DNA from 3 places in the Arthrobacter oryzae genome. Region 1 is predicted to be linked to each of the others. Evidence: riboswitches for the same ligand, from Rfam matches in the RefSeq annotation. Region 1 holds a riboswitch; each other region holds the start of a gene.
What was found. Region 1 has a riboswitch for cyclic di-AMP ahead of Q8Z05_RS11950 (C40 family peptidase). Riboswitches for the same ligand answer to the same signal wherever they lie in the genome.

Region 1 (6,283 bases):
AGCGCATGTGTGCTATAAAAGCCCGCGAGCGGCTGCTGGCGGCCGTCCGGCGAAACGGACATGACTCCTTCGGAGCCCGCGGACCCCGGGGATCCCGCGGCCAAGGCAGCCAGCAGGGCGGCCACCGCCTGGTCCACTTTGGGCATGTCACAGGCCAGAACCAACGTCATGCCTGCCCGATACGGCCCCTGCGCATGGGCAAGGGCAGCCAGGCCGGCAGCAATAGCTGCGGCAGGGCCGGCGAACGCAGGCTCTTCACGGCACGTCAGGACGCCGGAGGGCAGGACACCGGGATCGGGTCCCACCACCACTGTGGCGGTTGCCCCGGCGGCTGCCGCGAGCGACCGCGACAGGAGGGTGGCGCCGTCGTACACCAACTGGGACTTGGGCACGCCGCCCAGGCGGGATGACCGGCCGCCGGCCAGGATTAAGGCATCAAACTCCACAAGGCCAGCCTAGCGATGGAGCCGGCCCCGTGCAGCAGCGACGCCTCAGGCGGCGGATTCAGGCAGCAGGAACGGATCCCACGCGGGAGTGGGCTTTTCCAGCTCCTTAATCTGCCAGATGGTGCCGTGAGGGGGCGCCGGCACGAACCTGAGCTTCCAGCCCATTTCGGCCGGGGTGTGGTCGCCTTTCACGTTGTTGCATCTCAAGCAGGCGGCCACCAGGTTTTCCCACGAGTCGGCACCGCCCCTCGATTTGGGGTGGACGTGGTCAATGGTGTGTGCTGCTTTCCCGCAATAGGCACAGCGGTGGCCGTCGCGGCGCAGCACGCCCCGGCGGCTCACTGCCGTGATGGTGTTGTACCGCGGGCGGATGTAGCGGTTCAGGAGGATCACGGACGGGCGGCCCAGGATCTCCTGCGGCCCGACGACAGGATCGTCGCCTTCGGCCACCACGCTAGCTTTTCCGGTCAGCACAAGAACCAGCGCCCGGCGGAATGTCACAACCGCCAGCGGTTCATATCCAGCATTAAGAACGAGAGTGCGCATGCACATACCTCTTCACGGCCGCACCCGTCAGGGGCTCGAGGGCCGGCTGCCCTCTGCTTGTCCGGGCTATGGATCGACAACACAAGAGTAAACACTCAAGTGGCCGATCACCGAATCGGGCCGTTACCATACAGCCCGTGTCGATAAAAATTCACCTGCCGGAAACGCAAAAGAACCCCTGCCCGAAGGCAGGGGTTCTTTTGGCAAACGTGAGCCGGAGGCTTTAGCCGCCGACGCGGATGAAGACCGGGCCGGAGCCGACGTTGACGCTGAACAGGGAGGTGGTTCCACCGTTCCAGCCGCCGTGCACGGCCTGGCCGTTGCCAACGTAGACAGCGATGTGAGCCATGCCCATGCCGCCGTTCTGGTAGTAGGCGAGGTCGCCCGGCTGCGCCTCGGCTGCACTGACGGTGCGGCCCAGGGAGAGGTAACCTGCCGGCCAGCCGTGGTAGTTGATGCCCACGGCTGCAAGCGAGTTGGTGGCGAGGGCGGTGCAGTCCTGGGCAACGCCGAGCTGGGCGTAAGCAGCAGCTGCGATCGAGGCGCCGTTACCGCTGGCAGCGGCCGGAGCAGCCGGCGCGGGGGCGGCCGGAGCTGCGACGGTGGTTTCAACGGTGGCTGCCGGAGCGGCCTCGGGAGCAGCTTCCTGGACCTCAACAACGGGCTTGGGCTCTTCAACGACCGGAGCCGGGGAGGTGGATACAGCGGGCTTCTCGAAGGAGATGGCGATGCTGGATGCAGCCGAGATGTTGGCGGGAGCGGAAGACTGGACTTCCAAGGTGGAAGCAGAGGTTGCTTCGCGCTGAACATTGGTGTCGGCAGCGTTGGCTGCGATACCGCTCGTCAGGACCAGGCCGGAAGCAGCAGCGATAACCGCAGCCTGACGGCCCATGCCGCCGGCGTTGTCGCCGACAGCCTTGGCAATGACAGCAAGCGAGTTGGTTTTGGTAACCTCGGCGCGGTGCCGTGCGATGGCACGAGTAGTCATTATTTCTCTCTTTCGTTTTCCTCAGACTGCATGGCAGGCCGCGGCTTTTGGACGCTCCGGCATCTTGGGGGTAAGCCGGAACGGCCCGAACAGGGTTTTTAGCGAAGGACGCGCGCTTCACTGAAGGGAAGCACGTGTTTTAGCGCAGTGTGATTTAGCGCATGGTGTAGTACGCGGACGTGCCCGTGGCGGACACAGCGTGCAGGAGGGTGCCCTGCGACGGGTTCAACGCGCTGATCATCATGCCGTTGCCGACGTAGATGCCAACGTGTGCGCCGCCGTTTTGCATGACAAGATCGCCCGGCGCCGGGGTGGCGGTGGGCGTCATGGCAGTCCATGCGTTGGTGCGGGGGATGCTGATGCCGGCCTGGGCGTAGACCCACTGGGTGAAGCCTGAGCAGTCCCAGCCGCTGGGAGTGGTGCCGCCCCAGACGTAGGCACTGCCAATGCCGGTGTAGGCGATGGCAGCGAGGCCCGATGCTGCTGCAGACGAAGCGGCGTCGGCAAGCTTGCCTGCCTTGCCTTCTGCGTCGGCCTCAGTGGACGTTTCGCTGGCATCTGTACCGGTGGACTGTGCCCGGACGGTTTCAACCTTGGGCGCTGCCTTCGTGGTCACTGCCGGACGCTCGAAGGAAACAGTCGCTGTCGGTTCCGCGGTGACGGTCAGCTGGGCCGACTGTGAGCCGGACTCCGTGGAAGCGGAAACACCCAGGTTGGTGTCGGCGGCGTTCGCCGGCATTCCAACGCTGAGGATCAATCCGGACGCGGCTGCAATGACAGCCGCCTGGCGACCTACGGTTCCGGCGTTGGCAGTAACAGCCCGGGACACGGAGTTCAACGGGTTCGTTCGAACCGTTTGCGCACGGTGGCGCGCAGAATTGTGACGTGTAGACACGAAGGTAGCCTCTCCCAATGCCTACGAGGTGAGCTGTCGGATTCGGATGGGAGTCACCCGGCCGCTCGGCTTCCTGGGAAGCGTTGCGACTTAACCCCAAGGTCTTCTTGCGAAGACCAAAATTGGTTCCCCCGCCTCTGCCAGACGATGTCATGCGAACGGACCTTGAGCGGTGGCAGAGTTAGGCAATCCACTCAAGAGCGCCAACTTCGGAAAAGTTGGCGTGCTCTAAACGGTACAGGAATTAATAACGAATGTCACATTCAGGTCACGGCATGTCACAGGAATGCGAGAGCGGTCCATCGCTTGGATCAGAGCCAGCCGGTGGGGTCGACGACTTCGCCGTTGACCATGACCTCGAAATGGAGGTGGCAGCCGGTGGAGGCGCCGGTGGTCCCGCTGAGCGCCACGAGGTCGCCACGGCCCACTTTCTGCCCCACCTGGACGTTGGAGGACGAAAGGTGGTTGTACGTGGTTTCCAGGCCGTTGCCGTGATCAATCACCACGCGGTTTCCGCCGCCATAGGGGTGCCAGCCCGAGAAGGTCACTGTTCCGCTGGCGGCAGCGAGGACGCTCGTACCGCACTGGGCGGCATAGTCCTGGCCGCGGTGGAACTCACCGGCGCCGCCCGTGATGGGGCTGACCCGGAAGCCGAACGGTGAGGCCGAAATCATTTGTTCCAACGGAGCACCGAGGCTGCCGGCGGAGGCCGCACGGGTGATGGTCCCTGCCGACTGCGCGCTCAGTAGCTGCTTGAGCTTGCCGTCCGGATCACCCTTGGTGGCAACGTACGTGCGGTTGAAGTCGATTTTGGCACCTGCAGCAGCGGACACTTCCGGCTGTGGCGCAGCTGACGCAGCGGCGGCAGCGTTCCCCGTGTCCGCTGTGGACATCGCGGGGCCGGTGGACGGGACGGTCACAGTGAGGACGAGCCCGGTGGCCGCGAGGGCAATGCCCGCCTTCTGGCCCACACCGCTCGCCGAAGCGAAGGCCGTTACCTGGCTGAACAGGCTGCGGCGCCGGCGTGCATCACGATGCGCATCGCGCGGCCTGACCGTCATAACGGCTTCGGCCACTGGGTACTCCGAAGCGGGACCGGTCGCCCTGCGGCGGCCCCTGACGGTCTGCGTGGTCAAAAATTATCCTCTCTGGATAGCCTGCGAAGTTAGCTGTCGGATTCGGGTCAGAGAGATCAAAGACCCGGTCCGCCACTGCAAGGCATCCGACACAGGGGTATCCCTAAGGAATCCTTCGTCGGAGATGGCTTGCCGCTGACGGACTTCACCCCAAGGCCGTTTTTCAACGGCCGGTTGTGGTTCCCCCGCCTCTGCCAGGAGGTGTTTCGTACGCTGATCCGCTGGCAGAGCTCGGCTTCGGATCAGGTAACGCTTTAGTATCGGCGCTAGTCCACAACTATAGGTGATTAATCAGCGCGGTAATAATTCCGTTATCTGCGTCTCAGGCAGTTGTAGGTGGTCCTACGAGGTGCGCGGTCAGCTGACCGTAACAAATACGTGGGCCGCGACTTCGGGCGGCAGCTCAAGGGCCCCCTCGATCTCGGGTACACGCACCGAGATGTACTCCCCCACGCGTTCCAGGGCGAGGGACGCCCCCGGCCGGATCCCGCCTTCATCAAGCTGGACGAGCAGCTCGGGTTCAACCTGGATGGGTTCGGCCAGCCTGCTCACGGTGACGCGCGAGTCGGCCCCGTACCCGGTCATGGCGTCAAGGAGGTTCACCACGCCGTCGGTGAACGCGGGCGACGGTTCGCCGCCAAGCGCAGCCAGCCCGGGAATGGGATTGCCGTAGGGGGAAACCGTGGGGTGGTCCAGGAGTTCGAAGATGCGCCGTTCCACCCGTTCGCTCATGACGTGTTCCCACCGGCACGCTTCGTCGTGGACGTACGCCCAGTCGAGCCCGATCACGTCGGCCAGGAGCCGCTCAGCGAGGCGGTGCTTGCGCATGACTTCAGTGGCCCGTTTCCGGCCCGTTTCCGTAAGCTCAAGGTGCCGGTCGCCCGAAACAACCACCAGCCCGTCACGCTCCATCCGGCCGATGGTCTGCGAAACGGTGGGCCCGGAGTGGCGCAGCCGTTCGGCGATCCGGGCGCGGAGAGCCACGATGTTCTCTTCCTCAAGCTCCAAGATTGTCCGAAGATACATCTCCGTGGTGTCGATCAGATCCGTCATCCAGCTCAGCTCCTCGAGCACAGTCCTTGCGTCAGGGACAAGCTTAACCTATTTTGAATTACTCCGGATAATCTTCCGGCTGCCTCACCGTCAGCCGCCCCGTGAACTGCCGCATCAGTGTGCCGCGCCTCCGGGACCGGACCATGTCTCAGTGACTGGACTATGACGGATGCCGTTCCCTCCCGCGCAGGCGCGTCAGGCAGAATATAGGGGATTCCACCTGCAGTACCCCGTGCACTGCCGGGCCCCTCCGCGTCCATGCCGAAAAATTGGAGCCACTGTGAGCGACACCAGCATCACTATCCCCGCCAACCTCCTGCCGAAGGACGGGCGGTTCGGCGCCGGGCCTTCAAAGGTCCGCCCCGAGCAGATCGAGGCCCTGTCTGCCGCGTCTGCCACGCTCCTGGGAACATCGCACCGCCAGGCGCCGGTCAAGAACCTTGTGGGGTCCGTCCGCAACGGCCTCAGCGAATTCTTCCGCGCCCCGGAAGGCTACGAAGTCATCCTCGGCGTGGGCGGTTCAACCGCGTTCTGGGACATTGCGGCGTTCGGACTCGTGGAAAGCAAGGCACAGCACCTCTCCTTCGGCGAGTTTGGCTCCAAGTTCGCCTCTGCCACCAACAAGGCTCCGTTCCTGGATGCGTCCTCGATCATCAAGGCTGAGCCGGGGACCAGGCCCGACGCCGTGGCGGAAGCCGGCGTTGACGTCTACGCGTGGCCGCAGAATGAGACATCCACGGGCGTGGCCGCCCCCGTCAAGCGGGTTGCGGGTGCGGACGAAGGCTCGCTCGTCCTGGTGGATGCCACCTCTGCTGCCGGCGGCCTCGACGTCGACGTGTCTGAAGCAGACGTGTACTACTTTGCCCCGCAGAAGAACTTCGCCTCCGACGGCGGCCTGTGGCTGGGCCTCTTCTCCCCCGCAGCCCTCGAGCGTGCCGCGCAGATCAAAGCCAGCGGCCGGTGGATCCCCGATTTCCTGGACCTGCAGACGGCCATCGACAATTCCCGGCTCAACCAGACCTACAACACCCCGGCGCTGGCCACCCTGGTGACCCTGGACGCGCAGGTCCAGTGGCTGAACGCCAGCGGCGGCCTTGATTTTGCCGCTGCACGCACCGCCGATTCCGCCGGGCGCATTTACTCCTGGGCCGAGGCTTCCGACTACGCCACCCCGTTTGTTGCCAAGGCCGAAGACCGTTCCAACGTGATCGCCACCATC
Region 2 (6,283 bases), 160 kb from region 1:
TACCGGCTGCTGCTGCGGTTTCCTCGTCAATGCCCATGTAGAGGACAAATCCACGGGCAACATTTTCGTTCGCCACGGGGCGGACGGCGCTGCCGTTGGCCGGTGCAATCACGGGGGTGGGCTCCGTCTGCGGTGCGGACTCGGCGGCGGGAACGGCACGGAGCTGGCCGTAGGAGTTCGGGTTGTAGCCCTGCGGCGCGTAGCCGGGCGCAGGGAAGCTGTTGCCGGGAGCTGCCGGAGCAAACGCCGGGCGGGCACCGAATCCCTGCCGGAGACCGGACGGCTGGCCGCCTTTGTTGGCGTTTCGGACGGAGATGTGGACGTATCCAGATGCAACTGACATGGAATGCTTACCTCAATGTGAATGGCCGTCATCGCGGCTCGAATGCTGTCTTTCCCCGCAATGAGATCTGGGGAGGGGCGCCCGACGCTGGGCTAAGGGCGAATGCCTAAAAACTTCTCGGGGTAGGAAAGTTAGGCGTGCATTCGACAACAGCGCATGTCTTCGCCAGCAGGTGGGCTGGTCCAGGATTCTGCGGCTGCAGGTGCTGTTGAGTTCTTGTTCACAATTGAAGTGTGCAACGTAACAATGAAAACTTGCAAGTAACAATGGACGCTATCGTCCGCATCGTGAGACGAAATCCCGCATTGTGGCTCAAATCACGATTCTCAAATGCCAATAAAATAACAGGTGTTTTTCAGAACGATCGATCAGAATTTCCTCATTGCCGAATATTCTTTCCCCAGCTGCCGTTTTCCAAGGCAAAAATTCAGCGGCAAGGGTATTGCTGAAATGCCGGTACCCGCTTATGGCACATGTCCAGCCCCCGTCCGGACTTCACGGAAAAATTTCCACTCCCGCGGCCCGGCCGGCTCAGTTGGACTGGCCCGTCAGCGTCGCAGCCACCAGCCGGACGGACTCGGCCGGGAAGCTCTCGGCGTCCTTCGAGGCCACGATTCTTACCTTGGCGCCGCTCACGATGTCAGCCACGGTCAGGGTGCTGGCGGAGGCTCCGCCAGCCTGCTGGCGCCTTTGCTGCTGATTGCTCACCGCCACATCCGAGTCCAGTGCAGCCGAACCGGCCGGGAAGGGGGCCCGCGGGTGCGTCCAGCTCGCTAGGCTGGGATTCACAGCTGGCCCACAGGATCCCCATAGCGCCGGCTAAACCGCAGATCGGAGAGTTGTCCCATGGCCACTTCGCACTCCATGACTAACAACCTTCCCCAGCTCACTCATCCGGACGGCTCCCCCATCCGCGCCCTGGTGGTTGACGACGAACCCAGCCTCTCCGAGCTCATGAGCATGGGCCTGCGCATGGCAGGCTGGTCCGTTGCTGTCGCAGGGGACGGCCCCGAAGCTGTGAAACTGGCCAAGGAGTTCCGCCCGGATGTCCTGGTGCTGGATGTGATGCTCCCCGGGTTCGACGGCGTTGAGCTGCTCACCAGGATCCGCGCCTTCGCGCCGGAGGTGCCTGCGCTCTTCCTGACTGCGAAGGACGCCGTCCAGGACCGCATCCTCGGCCTGGCCGCCGGCGGGGACGACTATGTCACCAAGCCCTTCAGCATGGAAGAAGTGCTCCTCCGCCTGCACCGGCTGGTCCAGCGTTCCGGAGCGGCCGCCATGGACACCGCTGAACTGGTGGTGGGCGACCTCGTGCTCAATATCGACACCCGCGAAGTCACCCGGGCCGGGGAGGAACTGCAGCTCACGGCCACTCAGTTCGAACTCCTCCGCTACCTGATGGAAAACCCCAAGCGCGTGGTCAGCAAGGCCCAGATCCTTGACCGCGTGTGGGACTACGACTTCGGCGGCCAGGCGAACATCGTGGAACTCTACATTTCCTACCTGCGCAAGAAGGTGGATGCCACGCACCCGCCGATGATCCACACTGTCCGCGGCGCGGGCTACGTCATCAAACCGGCGGATTGAGCGGTGCCCACCCTCTCGGGTGAAATCCGCCGCGACCGCCGCCGCTGGCTTGATCCTTCGACCTGGCACCTGCGCACCCGCCTGGTCCTGGTGGCCATGGCACTGCTTGTTGCCATTTGCGGGGCGGTGGGTCTCTTCAGCTACGCCTCCATGGATTCGTTCCTGACGCAGCAGCTGGACAAGCAGCTCACGGAGGCATCCCGGCGGTCCAGTGATTTCGGCCGTCCGCCGCAGGGCAACCCCAGCAACAGGCCCGATCCCCTGGATGCACGGGGCCAGGGGATCGGCACCCTGTTCGCCCGCATCGATGACGGGAACGTCAGCAGTTCCGGCTTCCTGGCCAGTGACGCTACCCGCGCATCCCTGTCCCCCGCGGATGACCAGGTCCTGTTGGCGCTCGAACACGACGGAGTGCCCGTTGACCGGACCCTGTCCACCGGGTCCTACCGCCTGGTGGCGGTGGAAGCCCCGTATGGAGATGTGATCGTCACCGGCCTCCCCCTCGCCGAAAAGCAGAACACGCTCAGCTCACTGGTGTGGACCTTTGTGTTCGTTTCCCTCGGCGGGCTGGTCCTGATCGGCATGGCAGGAACGGTGCTGATCCGCCGGACCATGAAACCGCTCGAACAGCTGTCCGAAGTGGCCACGCAGGTTTCCCAGCTGCCGCTCGACGCCGGCGAGGTGGCACTTGCGGTGCGCGTGCCGCCGTCGAACGCCCATCCCGGAACTGAAGTGGGCAGCGTGGGCCACGCGCTGAACCTCATGCTGGACAACGTCGCCAAAGCCCTGGAGGCACGGCAGCAGAGCGAGACCAAGGTGCGCCAGTTCGTGGCCGACGCATCGCACGAACTGCGCACGCCGCTCACCGCCATCCGCGGCTACACGGAACTCATGCGGATGACCGAGGACTTCACCCCGGACGGCAAGAAGTCCCTCGCCAGGGTGCAGAGCCAGTCCGAACGGATGACCACACTGGTGGAGGACCTCCTGCTCCTGGCCCGGCTGGATGAAGGCCAGCCGCTCAAGATCAGCGATGTGGACCTGACGCAGCTGGCGGTGGAAACTGTCAGCGACGAGAAGGTCATGGCACCGGACCGCATCTGGCAGCTCGAACTGCCCGATGAGCCCGTGGTGGTCCGCGGGGACGCCAAACAGCTGCATCAGGTGCTGGCCAACCTCCTATCCAACGCCCGCAAGCACACGGACCCTGGAACCACGGTGGTCACCGGGGTGATGAGGTCGGCCGACGGCAGTGCCGTGCTGACCGTGACGGATAACGGGGCGGGGATCCCGCCGGAATTCGTGGACCGGGTCTTCGCCAGGTTTGCCCGGGCGGACGCCGCGCGCACCAGCCCGGCCGGAGCCGCATCGGCACCTGGTGTTGGCGGGGCCGCGGCCGCCGAGGGAACCAGCGGACTTGGACTGTCGATTGTGCAGTCGATCGTGGAGGCACACGGCGGCACCGTGGAGGTGAACTCCCGCCCGGGCCGTACGGAATTCGCGTTGCGCCTCCCTGGCGAACCTGCGGCAGCCTAGCCCCGCGCCGGCAGCGCTGCGCAGTCAGTTCCAGCGCAAGTCAACGCGCCGCACACGTGATCCTCGTTACCGAAATGTGACTTAAGCGCCGATCTCCTGTACGGTTTTTAGGGTGCGGCCATCGTTCGGGCCGCATATCCGGATGGACGCCAAACTCTGCCGCTACCCGGATTTCCTCATGATCAGGCAGAGGCGGGGGACCCAGGTCTCCGGGCATGCTGCAGCAGCAGCCCTTGGGGTGAAGCCGACACGTGAAGTTCCGTGCGGCCGGGTGTGACCTCATCCGAACCCGACAGCTAACTCCGCCGGCATCGAGAGGCAACCATGACTGAATCCACGCCAGAAGTATGCCCTGATACAAACTCCGCCAACGCTGCAGCGCCTGCGGCACGGTCACGCCACCGCGCCGAACCGGCTACCAAGGCATCCCCGCCGTCCCGGTTCACCGCCGGCCTGCAGGGGTCCGGCCGCCGGGCCGCAGTAGTGGCCACGGCCTGCGCCGTGCTGATTGGTGTCGGCGCCGCCGGCCAGGCTTCCGAGCCCACAGCGCCCTCAACATCGGCCTCAGGTGCTGAAAGCGCATCAACCTCGGCCGATATCGAGTCGAAGCTCGCATTCGAAAAAATCCTGGTATCCGCCATGCCAGCCCCGGCCTCCGTCAGCGTGACTCCGCAATCGTCAGAGGAAAAGACGGCAGAGCAGGAGGCTCCTGAGGCCGCACCGGAGGCAGCCGCACCTGCGCCTGCCCCTGCACCGGCTCCCGAACCCGCGCCTGCCCCTGCCCCTGCACCGCCCGTTGCAGTTGACGACCCCGCGGCGGCCCAGGCATATGCCGCTTCGCAGCTCGGAAGCTACGGCTGGGCTGCCGACCAGATGCAGTGCCTGGTCACGCTGTGGACCAAGGAATCCGACTGGAAGACCACGGCGACCAATCCCAGCAGCGGCGCGTACGGCGTTGTCCAGTCCCTGCCGGCCGAAAAGATGGCCAGTGCCGGAGCGGACTACCGCACCAACTTCCGCACGCAGATCAACTGGGGCCTGAACTACGTTAAGGAACGGTACGGTTCCCCCTGCGATGCCCTGAACTTCCACTACGCCAACAACTGGTACTAAGCCAGCCGGCTTGTCCCGTTTTACCGGAGGCCTCGAATCCATGCGGATTCGGGGCCTCCGGCAACTCCACAGCAGGTGCACAGCTTTGGCCTAAATCCTTCAAATGCAGCGGCCCCATTGTTGAACCATGACGCTCACACACCAGGCCACGGGAACCCTGCCGCGCCCGCACCCGCGGGCCGCCGTCGATGCCTCGCACGAAAGGGCACCGATGCTTCCCGGACCGGGATCCATCCGCCGTTCCCCTGTTGACACACGGGCCATGGCAGCAGCAGGAACCGACATCCCGGTCCTGGATGTGGTCATCCCGGTGTTCAACGAGCAACAGGATGTGGAGCCGTCGTTGAGGCGGCTGCACGCCTACCTGCTCGCCACTTTTCCGTACCCCTTCCGGATTACCGTGGCGGACAATGCCAGCACCGACGGCACCCTCCAAGCCGCCGAGCGTGTGGCTCGGGAACTCCGTGAAGTCGCGGTTGTCCGGCTGTCCGCCAGGGGCCGGGGAAACGCCCTGCGCACTGTGTGGCTGGACTCGCCTTCCCCCGTGCTGGCCTACATGGACGTGAATCTTTCCACCGACCTCGCCGCGCTCGCTCCGCTGGTGGCTCCGCTGCTTTCCGGACATTCGGATGTGGCGGCTGGAACCCGGCTGGCGCGGACGTCCCGGGTGGTCCGCGGACGCTGGCGGGCGTTCATTTCCCGCAGCTACAACCTTCTCCTGTATGTGCTGATGGGAGCACGTTTCAGCGATGCGCAATGCGGTTTCAAGGCCATCCGCGCAGATCTTGGCCGGCACATTCTTCCCTACACTGCGGACGATGAGTGGTTCTTCGACACCGAACTCCTTGTCCTTGCCGAACGATGCGGACTCCGTGTGCACGAGGTCCCTGTGGACTGGGCAAGCGCTGCCGACGCCGGCGTGGATCTCGTGCAGACGGCCCTCGCCGACCTGCGCGGCATCGTCCGCCTCACCCGGAACCTGGCCGGCGGCCGCATTCCCGTAGCAGCGCTTCGCTCGGGACTGGCCCGGTGAACACCATCGCTGGTTTTAGCGCCTAAGCCTCCTTAAGCCAACCCATGGCTTCCTTCGCACAGGTGAAGTACCGCGTCGGAGCCGCAGGAGCGTGAATACCGAGGAAGAAGTTGGCGATTGTGCGGTCCACCGGGGATGCTCCGAGGAGCGCCACCTTTGCCACCGAACTGGGACGGGCAAAAACACGCCGGGCACCGCGGCTCATGGACGCCGTCGCAGCCATGTCCACCAGCATCGGAAACGAACGCCCGCGGCTCAGCTCGTTGACGGCCGACATGACGGCCACAGCCGCTTCCTCGCAGATGGCCAGGTCTGGAATCCACCGCACATGTAAAACGCCGTGTCGCAGTTCCACGGTGCCCCGGGCGCCGTCAATTGGAATCTCGGTCATCCTATCCCCCCAAGATAGAGTCATCCGTCCCTCCTGAGAGTACTTGACCAAGCAGAGCCGGACCACCGAAGAGCCGTTTAGCCGTCAGAACCGGAAGCGGATCGCCCTGGCTCCGGCGTCGTCCACGTCCACTGCCACGGACACCGCGGAGTAATCGGGCAGGTGCAGAACGCCGTCCGGCAACGGACCGGTGTTGGTCCCGATGGCAACGGTCCGGATCCCGGCGGCAAGTCCGGCGGCAATCCCTGCGGGAGCGTCCTCAAAAACCACAGCATCGGCC
Region 3 (6,283 bases), 1.7 Mb from region 1:
TGATCGTTCGCTGGCGGACCAGGGTGGACAGCCGCAAGGAACTGGCCCGCGGAGACGCGAGCTACGCCAATGTCAGCATGGACCTGCAGGTCACTGAGCTCAACGCCGGCACCATTCCGGAGTCCTCGCGGTACGGAAGCACCGTCCTGGAAAAGCACCGCACCTTCCTGGCGAAGTACAACGCCGCCACCGGCCTGTCGAACCAGGCACACGCGCTGACTGCCCGGTCCATGAGCCGGCGGCCAAACCTCAAACTCATACGGGGCTATGCCGACGCTTCCGCGGAACTGGACGCGCTGGATGACGTCATCGCCGACACCAACGCCCTGCTGAACCGGGGGTCCGCGTGGGCATCCGCGTGGGACCGGCAGCTGGCACCGTTCCGCGGTGACCTGGCCGCCCTCGAACAGATGCTCACCAAGCGGCACGCCGAGGGCGACTCGGCGACGGCCGCGGCGCTCCGGTCCTTCCGCGAGCAAAGCCACCGGGACATCGAACGGTGGTCGGCCGAACTTGCCGACGGCACGATCACCCCTGAAACAGCCCTGGACCGGCTGCGGGACGCGCGGACGCATCTGACGGAACTGCTGAAGAACCACGCGGACACCGTGATCGCCGGCTTTGCCCGGAACGACCGGGAAGCCAGACTGATGCGCCAGGAAATGGAAAACGCACAGGCCGGAACCAAGGCAAAATATGGCCGCACTTACGAGCCCAGCATCCTGGGCACGGTCTATCCGTCGTACTACTTCTTCTCGGTCCCCGCCTTCAACACCGGATTCAGCACGGGGGTGGGCAGTGTCAGCACGGCGCGCGGCGGCGGCAGCACAACCGGCTACGGAGCCACCGGGGGTAGTTTTTCCGGGTCCGGAAGTTCATCCAACTTCTGACCGCGGCCCTCCATTGGGCCAGGGCAGGTCGGTCCTTCCCCGGGTATCGACAAGGAAACCCGATCGGAGGATGCTGGGCACCGTAAGCGATTGTTGTCCCGGTGCGCTCCGGTGATTCAGGCCAGGCGAACCGACCCAGCTGTCCGGTTGCCTTGGCGGCCCGGGCAGTCCCAGCCGCAATATTGAGTGATGGAGAGAGCCATGACCACGAACGTTGTCGCTCAGCTCGCTGTAAAATCCCACGATGCTCCCGACGAAAAGCGCCGTCCCGACAAGACGGAAGTGGACCTTGTGTCCGTCGACGCCTACACCATCGGACGGTTCACCTTCGAGCCCGGCTGGCGGTGGTCCGAATGCATCAAACCGGTGGTAAATACCGATTCCTGCCAGCTCAGCCACGTTGGTTACTGCGTTTCCGGCAGGCTCACCGTCCAGACCACCGACGGCAGCCAGATCAACATCACCTCAGGTGATTCGTACAGCATCCCGCCGGGGCATGACGCATGGGTCGAAGGAGGGGAACCTTTTACCGGGATTGAGTTCGTCAGCGCCGCCGTGTTCGCCAAGGCCCCCGAATAGCCGGATACGGCACAGCCGGGTACGCCACCAACCGTCCGCCGTTGAAACATCAGGTCAGGCCCTGTCCCGTCCGGGACAGAGCCTGGCTTGCTGTACTGCTCACCTCACTGTGGCGGATGGATCCTGTCAATGACGAAATCACCGCCAGGAATCACGGTGGTTTCATGGCCGTCGTCGAAACGCACGACGTACGGCGGCGCTCCGTCAGCACCGTGGACCTCAATGATCTGGCCGTGGCGCTCCGCGGACCCGACCGTCTTGCCCCGGATTGTGATCCGGTCTCCCTGGGCTGCCTTCATGGCAATCACCTCCAAGACACCAGAGTACGAGTCTCTGCCCGGGGACAACAGGGCCGTTCCGCACTAGTGGCTCGGGCCGGCGAAGGCCGCGGCACCGATCGGCGCTCTGAGGGGCATCCCGTGGCATCTGGTGCTTGTGCGCGCTTGGCAGGAATATGGGAAGAGTACTGATGTCCCTGCCCCTGGGACTGAGGGGGAACTGCTATGGCGGATGAGAAACCCACCAGCTGGTGGGCTACGCTGCCCGGTCTGCTGACTGCCGCCGCGGCCGTGATTACAGCTGTCACGGGGCTGCTGCTTGGGCTGGGGCAACTCGGATTGTTCGACGCCGGCCGGCCCGCCGCTTCGACGGCGAGCGCTTCCTCAACTACTGCGGGCGCAGCACAGCCGGGCAGCACCGTCCGGCCGACCGGCGTCCCATCCGCCACCGGCGACGGTGCAGGATGGACGGTAGCCTTGCCGGCCGAGCGGAAGTTCAGGGCGGGCGACGTCGAGTATGAGATTCTCGGAGCCGGCGTGCGTCCCGACGTCTCCGGCCAGGTCGCGCTGACGGTGGCACTCAGGTGCACCAACCACGGCCGGTATGACATCAACTTCTGGGACTCTACGTTCAGGCTGAATGCGGACGGAATCAGCCATTCCCCCGATTCCGGCCTGAACGAGCTCGTGGCAGGCGATTCAAGCAAATCGGGCGACGTACGCTTCATTCTTCCGGCGGATACGCGCGAAGCCCTCCTTCGCATCAAATTCGTACAAGGCGAGAGCACGGCTCAGCTCGCCATATCCCCGCCGTGAGGCAACCTGCCGTGAAGCGCCGGGCAGCTTCACAGCGAGCCGGCGGCCACGCGGAAGGCCGGCGACCTGCTGCCCCCAAGGCAGCTGATCGCCGGCCGACCGGCAGGGCCTGAAGGCTAGGCTCCGGCGCGGACGAACGTCACGCCGCCGGTGGCCGTGAGCCAGGACAGCGGGTGCTTGACCGTGGCGTTGACGCCGTTCATTCCGCCGCTGATCACCTGGCCGTCGCCAATGTAAATGCCCACATGGCCGGATTGCACCACCATGTCGCCGGGCTGCGGTTCGCCCACTACCGAGCCGTAGTTCATGAACTGCATCGGGGCCAGGTCGCCCACGGGAATGCCCGCTGAGCCGAGGGCCTTTTCCACCATTGCGGTGCAGTCCTGGGTGATTCCCAGCTGCGCGTACGCAGCGGAAACCATGGCGGCATTGACACCGCCGGCAGCAGGCGCCGGCGCAGGGGCGGGTGCCGCCGCCTGGACCTGGACGGAAACCGCTGGCGCAGCAGGGGCCGGGGCGGCCGGCGCGGGAGTGGCCTCCGCCGGAGCAGCCACCTCCACCGGAGCGGCCTCTTCGACCGGCGCCTCCACCGGAGCGGGCGTGGTGCTGACATCAGGCCGCTCGAAGCTGATCCTGACATGCGAGTCAGCGCTGAGCGGGGCGCCCACCTGGGCCGTGGCATCCAGGGCGGAGGCCGGAGCGGTGTCTCGTTCCGCGGGGGCATCGGCCGCCTGGGCAGCCCCGGTGCCGGAAAGGACCAGGCCCGAAGCGGCCGCCAGGACCGCAGCCCGGCGTCCCGCGCGGATCCTCCCTCCGGCAGGTGTGGACCCCGGGCGCCCGGCGGGCGCGGTGGACCGGTGATGGTCGGGCAGATTGCGTGAAGACATGAAGTGACCTCTCCCGATGCCTGCGAGGTTAGCTGTCGGATTCGGATGGGAGACACCCGGCCGCAGTGGCATTCCGCGTTGCGGAAGCGTGCGGCTTCACCCCGAAGACCTGCACAAAGTCAGGTCAAAAGTGGTTTCCCCGTCCCTGCCGAATGGTTTTCGATTGGATCCCGGGCTGCGGCAGGGTTAGGCAATCCGCCCGGGAGTGCCGGTATCTGGGACAACAGGCACCGTTCCACCGTACGCGGGCGGCGCACCGCATGTCACATTCAGGTAACAGCACAGCCCGGCGCGGCGCCCGGCCGCCCCTGCAGGCAGCGGCGGTGTACTCGGGTGTTCCGTCCGTCAAAGTCGAGTGTTTTCCCCGGGTGCGGTGAGGCGTAGTCTACGTGCATGTTCTTGCGGGGGGACTCACACGCTTGGAGGCATCATGCGTTGGTCGAATCGCCCTGTCCGCAATTATCCGCGCCATGTGGCTGATCCCCCGGAAGCCTCTCCCGGAGGCTGGCGCGGCCGGCGCTGGACGGCGGTCCTGGGCGCGCTCCTGCTCGCCGCGGGTACCGTGGTGGGTGTGGCCGGCACGTCACGGGCTGCGGAACCAACCATTGTCAGCCTGACATTCGACGACGGCCTCGGCAGCCAGCTCGCCGCCGAGCAGGTCCTGAAAGCCCACGGGCTGGTGGGGACGTTCTTTATCACTACCTCCTTCATCGGTTCGTCCGGATTCCTCACCCAGGCGAACCTGCAGGCCTTCGCCGCCGACGGCAACGAGATCGCGGGCCACAGCGTGACCCACCCGGATATGACAACACTCAGCGCTGCAGCCGCCCGCGCGGAGGCGTGTAACAGCAAATCGACGTTGCAAGATTGGGGCTTCAACGTCACCAGCTTTGCGTATCCGTTTGCGGCGGAGAATGCGACCGCCCAATCAGCCGTCCGCGACTGCGGATACACCAGTTCCAGGGGCCTCGGCGACCTGCGGTCCCCGGCCAGCTGCGCCTCCTGCCCCGTTGCGGAAACGCTGCCTCCGCAGAATCCCATGGTGACCAGGGCGCCGGACCAGGTGGCCAGCACCTGGAGCCTGGCAGACCTGCAAAACACGGTCACCAACGCGGAGACCACGGGCGGCTGGCTGCAGCTAACCTTCCACGAAATTGCCAACGGCACGGACCCGTCCCTGTCCATCAGTCCGGCTGTGTTCGAATCCTTCGTCACGTGGCTGGCTGCGCGTACGGCAAACGGTACGACGTCGGTCCGGACAGTGGCGCAAGCCATGGGCCAGTCCCCCGTGACGTCCCCGCCGCCGCCGTCACCGTCCCCGTCTCCATCCCCCTCACCGTCCCCATCCCCATCCCCCTCACCCTCGCCGTCGCCAATCTCTTTCGTTGACGTCCCGCCCGGCTCGCAGCTCTACACAGAGGTCAGCTGGATGGCCAACCAGGGAATCAGCAACGGCTGGTACGAAAGTGACGGTACCCGCACGTTCCGTCCCGGAGTTGCCGCCAGCAGAGACATGATGGCGGCGTTCTTCTATCGGCTGGCCGGGAGCCCTGCCTATACGCCGGCAGGTTCCCCGTTTGCGGATGTCACGCCGGAGACCCCCTTCTACAAGGAGATCCTGTGGCTCGCCTCCCAGGGAATCACCAACGGCTGGGCCGAAGCCAACGGCACCAGGACCTTCAGGCCAACAGTGGCCGTCAACCGGGACCAGGTCGCGGCCTTTATTTACCGTTTCGCCGGAAACCCCGCCTACACACCAACAGCGCCTCCGTTTACGGATATCTCAACGCAAAACGCCTTTTACACCGAGGTCGCATGGATGTCATCCCAGGGAATCTCCTACGGCTGGGCGGAACCGGACGGCACCAGGACCTTCCGGCCGGGATTGCCCGTGAACCGGGATCAGGTGGCCGCATTCCTTTACCGCTACAAGACCGCTTTTCCAGACTAGGTACACAGGATGAAGCGGACTCCGTAGATGCATAACTACTGCGTGGCCATCTGCCAGCTGAGCGAGCAGCCGCAGGAGGATTTCGACGTCAACACGGAGCTCCTGGTCCTCGAGGGCAAGGAGCTCCATGTGGCGACGTGGGACGCGGAACCGCGGGACGGCGGCTTTGATGTCCTGGTCCTCAACGAGCGTGTCAGCGCCCTGGGATTCATGGTGGTCACCGACTGGGAGTTCCTGGAAGGCAGGGCTTACGCGGTGGTGGAGCGGCGCGCCGGCGGCTGAGGCCCTGCCTGCCGCGAGAGTGCGGCAGCCCGCCTCAGCCACGGATCAGGATCCCGCGCCCAGCGGTCCAGCACAACGTCAGCCCGCGTGCCCGCCGGCCCTTCGAGCGCTGCGATGAGGGGACGGACGACGTCGGCGGCCAGCGGGTCCACCAGCTCACCCAGCTGCGCCTCCCGCACAAAGCCCTCGATCCGCGTGAGGTCGGAGTTGTTGAGAACGGCCACCCGGGACTGCAGCAGCACCACCGCGGCCAGGCGCCGTTCGAACACGGGGACCGACCAGAGCTCCGTGCTGAGGGCAGTGATGTCATCATGTCCGAGGCCACGGTGGCGGCGCAGCATGTCGCGGATGGTTCCCCGCACCGCACCCACTGACGCGCCATAGTACTGATGCCGTTCGCCCAGCCGGGCTTGTGCCTCTTCTGCCCTGAGCCAGGAACTCTCCCGCTGCAGCGCGGCATCCACGAAGTCACAGGCATCCGTCACCCGTCCATTCTGTCGCACGAATCAACGTGAGACACTCAGTCCCATGCGTGAACTGGTCGTCCTTGGCACCGCCTCGCAGGTTCCCACGCGGAGCCGCAATCACAACGGGTACTTT

Region 2: another riboswitch for cyclic di-AMP. It lies ahead of Q8Z05_RS11235 (hypothetical protein); the one in region 1 lies ahead of Q8Z05_RS11950 (C40 family peptidase).
Region 3: another riboswitch for cyclic di-AMP. It lies ahead of Q8Z05_RS19835 (NlpC/P60 family protein); the one in region 1 lies ahead of Q8Z05_RS11950 (C40 family peptidase).

The regions. Positions count from the first base shown of each region.
Region 1 is NZ_CP132204.1:2,588,890-2,595,172, reverse strand. It holds gene mobA (molybdenum cofactor guanylyltransferase) at 1-446, opposite strand, end outside; gene Q8Z05_RS11960 (HNH endonuclease) at 492-992, opposite strand; gene Q8Z05_RS11955 (NlpC/P60 family protein) at 1,216-1,980, opposite strand; gene Q8Z05_RS11950 (C40 family peptidase) at 2,135-2,809, opposite strand; cyclic di-AMP (ydaO/yuaA leader) riboswitch at 2,880-3,038, opposite strand; gene Q8Z05_RS11945 (M23 family metallopeptidase) at 3,187-4,011, opposite strand; cyclic di-AMP (ydaO/yuaA leader) riboswitch at 4,015-4,227, opposite strand; gene Q8Z05_RS11940 (metal-dependent transcriptional regulator) at 4,369-5,064, opposite strand; gene serC (phosphoserine transaminase) at 5,345-6,283, shown strand, end outside.
Region 2 is NZ_CP132204.1:2,429,085-2,435,367, reverse strand. It holds gene Q8Z05_RS11255 (winged helix-turn-helix domain-containing protein) at 1-343, opposite strand, end outside; gene Q8Z05_RS11250 (hypothetical protein) at 875-1,051, opposite strand; gene Q8Z05_RS11245 (response regulator transcription factor) at 1,190-1,930, shown strand; gene Q8Z05_RS11240 (HAMP domain-containing sensor histidine kinase) at 1,934-3,466, shown strand; cyclic di-AMP (ydaO/yuaA leader) riboswitch at 3,614-3,791, shown strand; gene Q8Z05_RS11235 (hypothetical protein) at 3,791-4,579, shown strand; gene Q8Z05_RS11230 (glycosyltransferase) at 4,707-5,612, shown strand; gene Q8Z05_RS11225 (DUF7793 family protein) at 5,635-6,003, opposite strand; gene Q8Z05_RS11220 (HAD-IA family hydrolase) at 6,088-6,283, opposite strand, start outside.
Region 3 is NZ_CP132204.1:4,312,254-4,318,536, forward strand. It holds gene Q8Z05_RS19815 (DUF5129 domain-containing protein) at 1-890, shown strand, start outside; gene Q8Z05_RS19820 (cupin domain-containing protein) at 1,092-1,469, shown strand; gene Q8Z05_RS19825 (DUF1918 domain-containing protein) at 1,574-1,768, opposite strand; gene Q8Z05_RS19830 (hypothetical protein) at 1,973-2,563, shown strand; gene Q8Z05_RS19835 (NlpC/P60 family protein) at 2,680-3,450, opposite strand; cyclic di-AMP (ydaO/yuaA leader) riboswitch at 3,454-3,643, opposite strand; gene Q8Z05_RS19840 (polysaccharide deacetylase family protein) at 3,881-5,401, shown strand; gene Q8Z05_RS19845 (hypothetical protein) at 5,429-5,683, shown strand; gene Q8Z05_RS19850 (DNA alkylation repair protein) at 5,650-6,168, opposite strand; gene Q8Z05_RS19855 (ribonuclease Z) at 6,212-6,283, shown strand, end outside.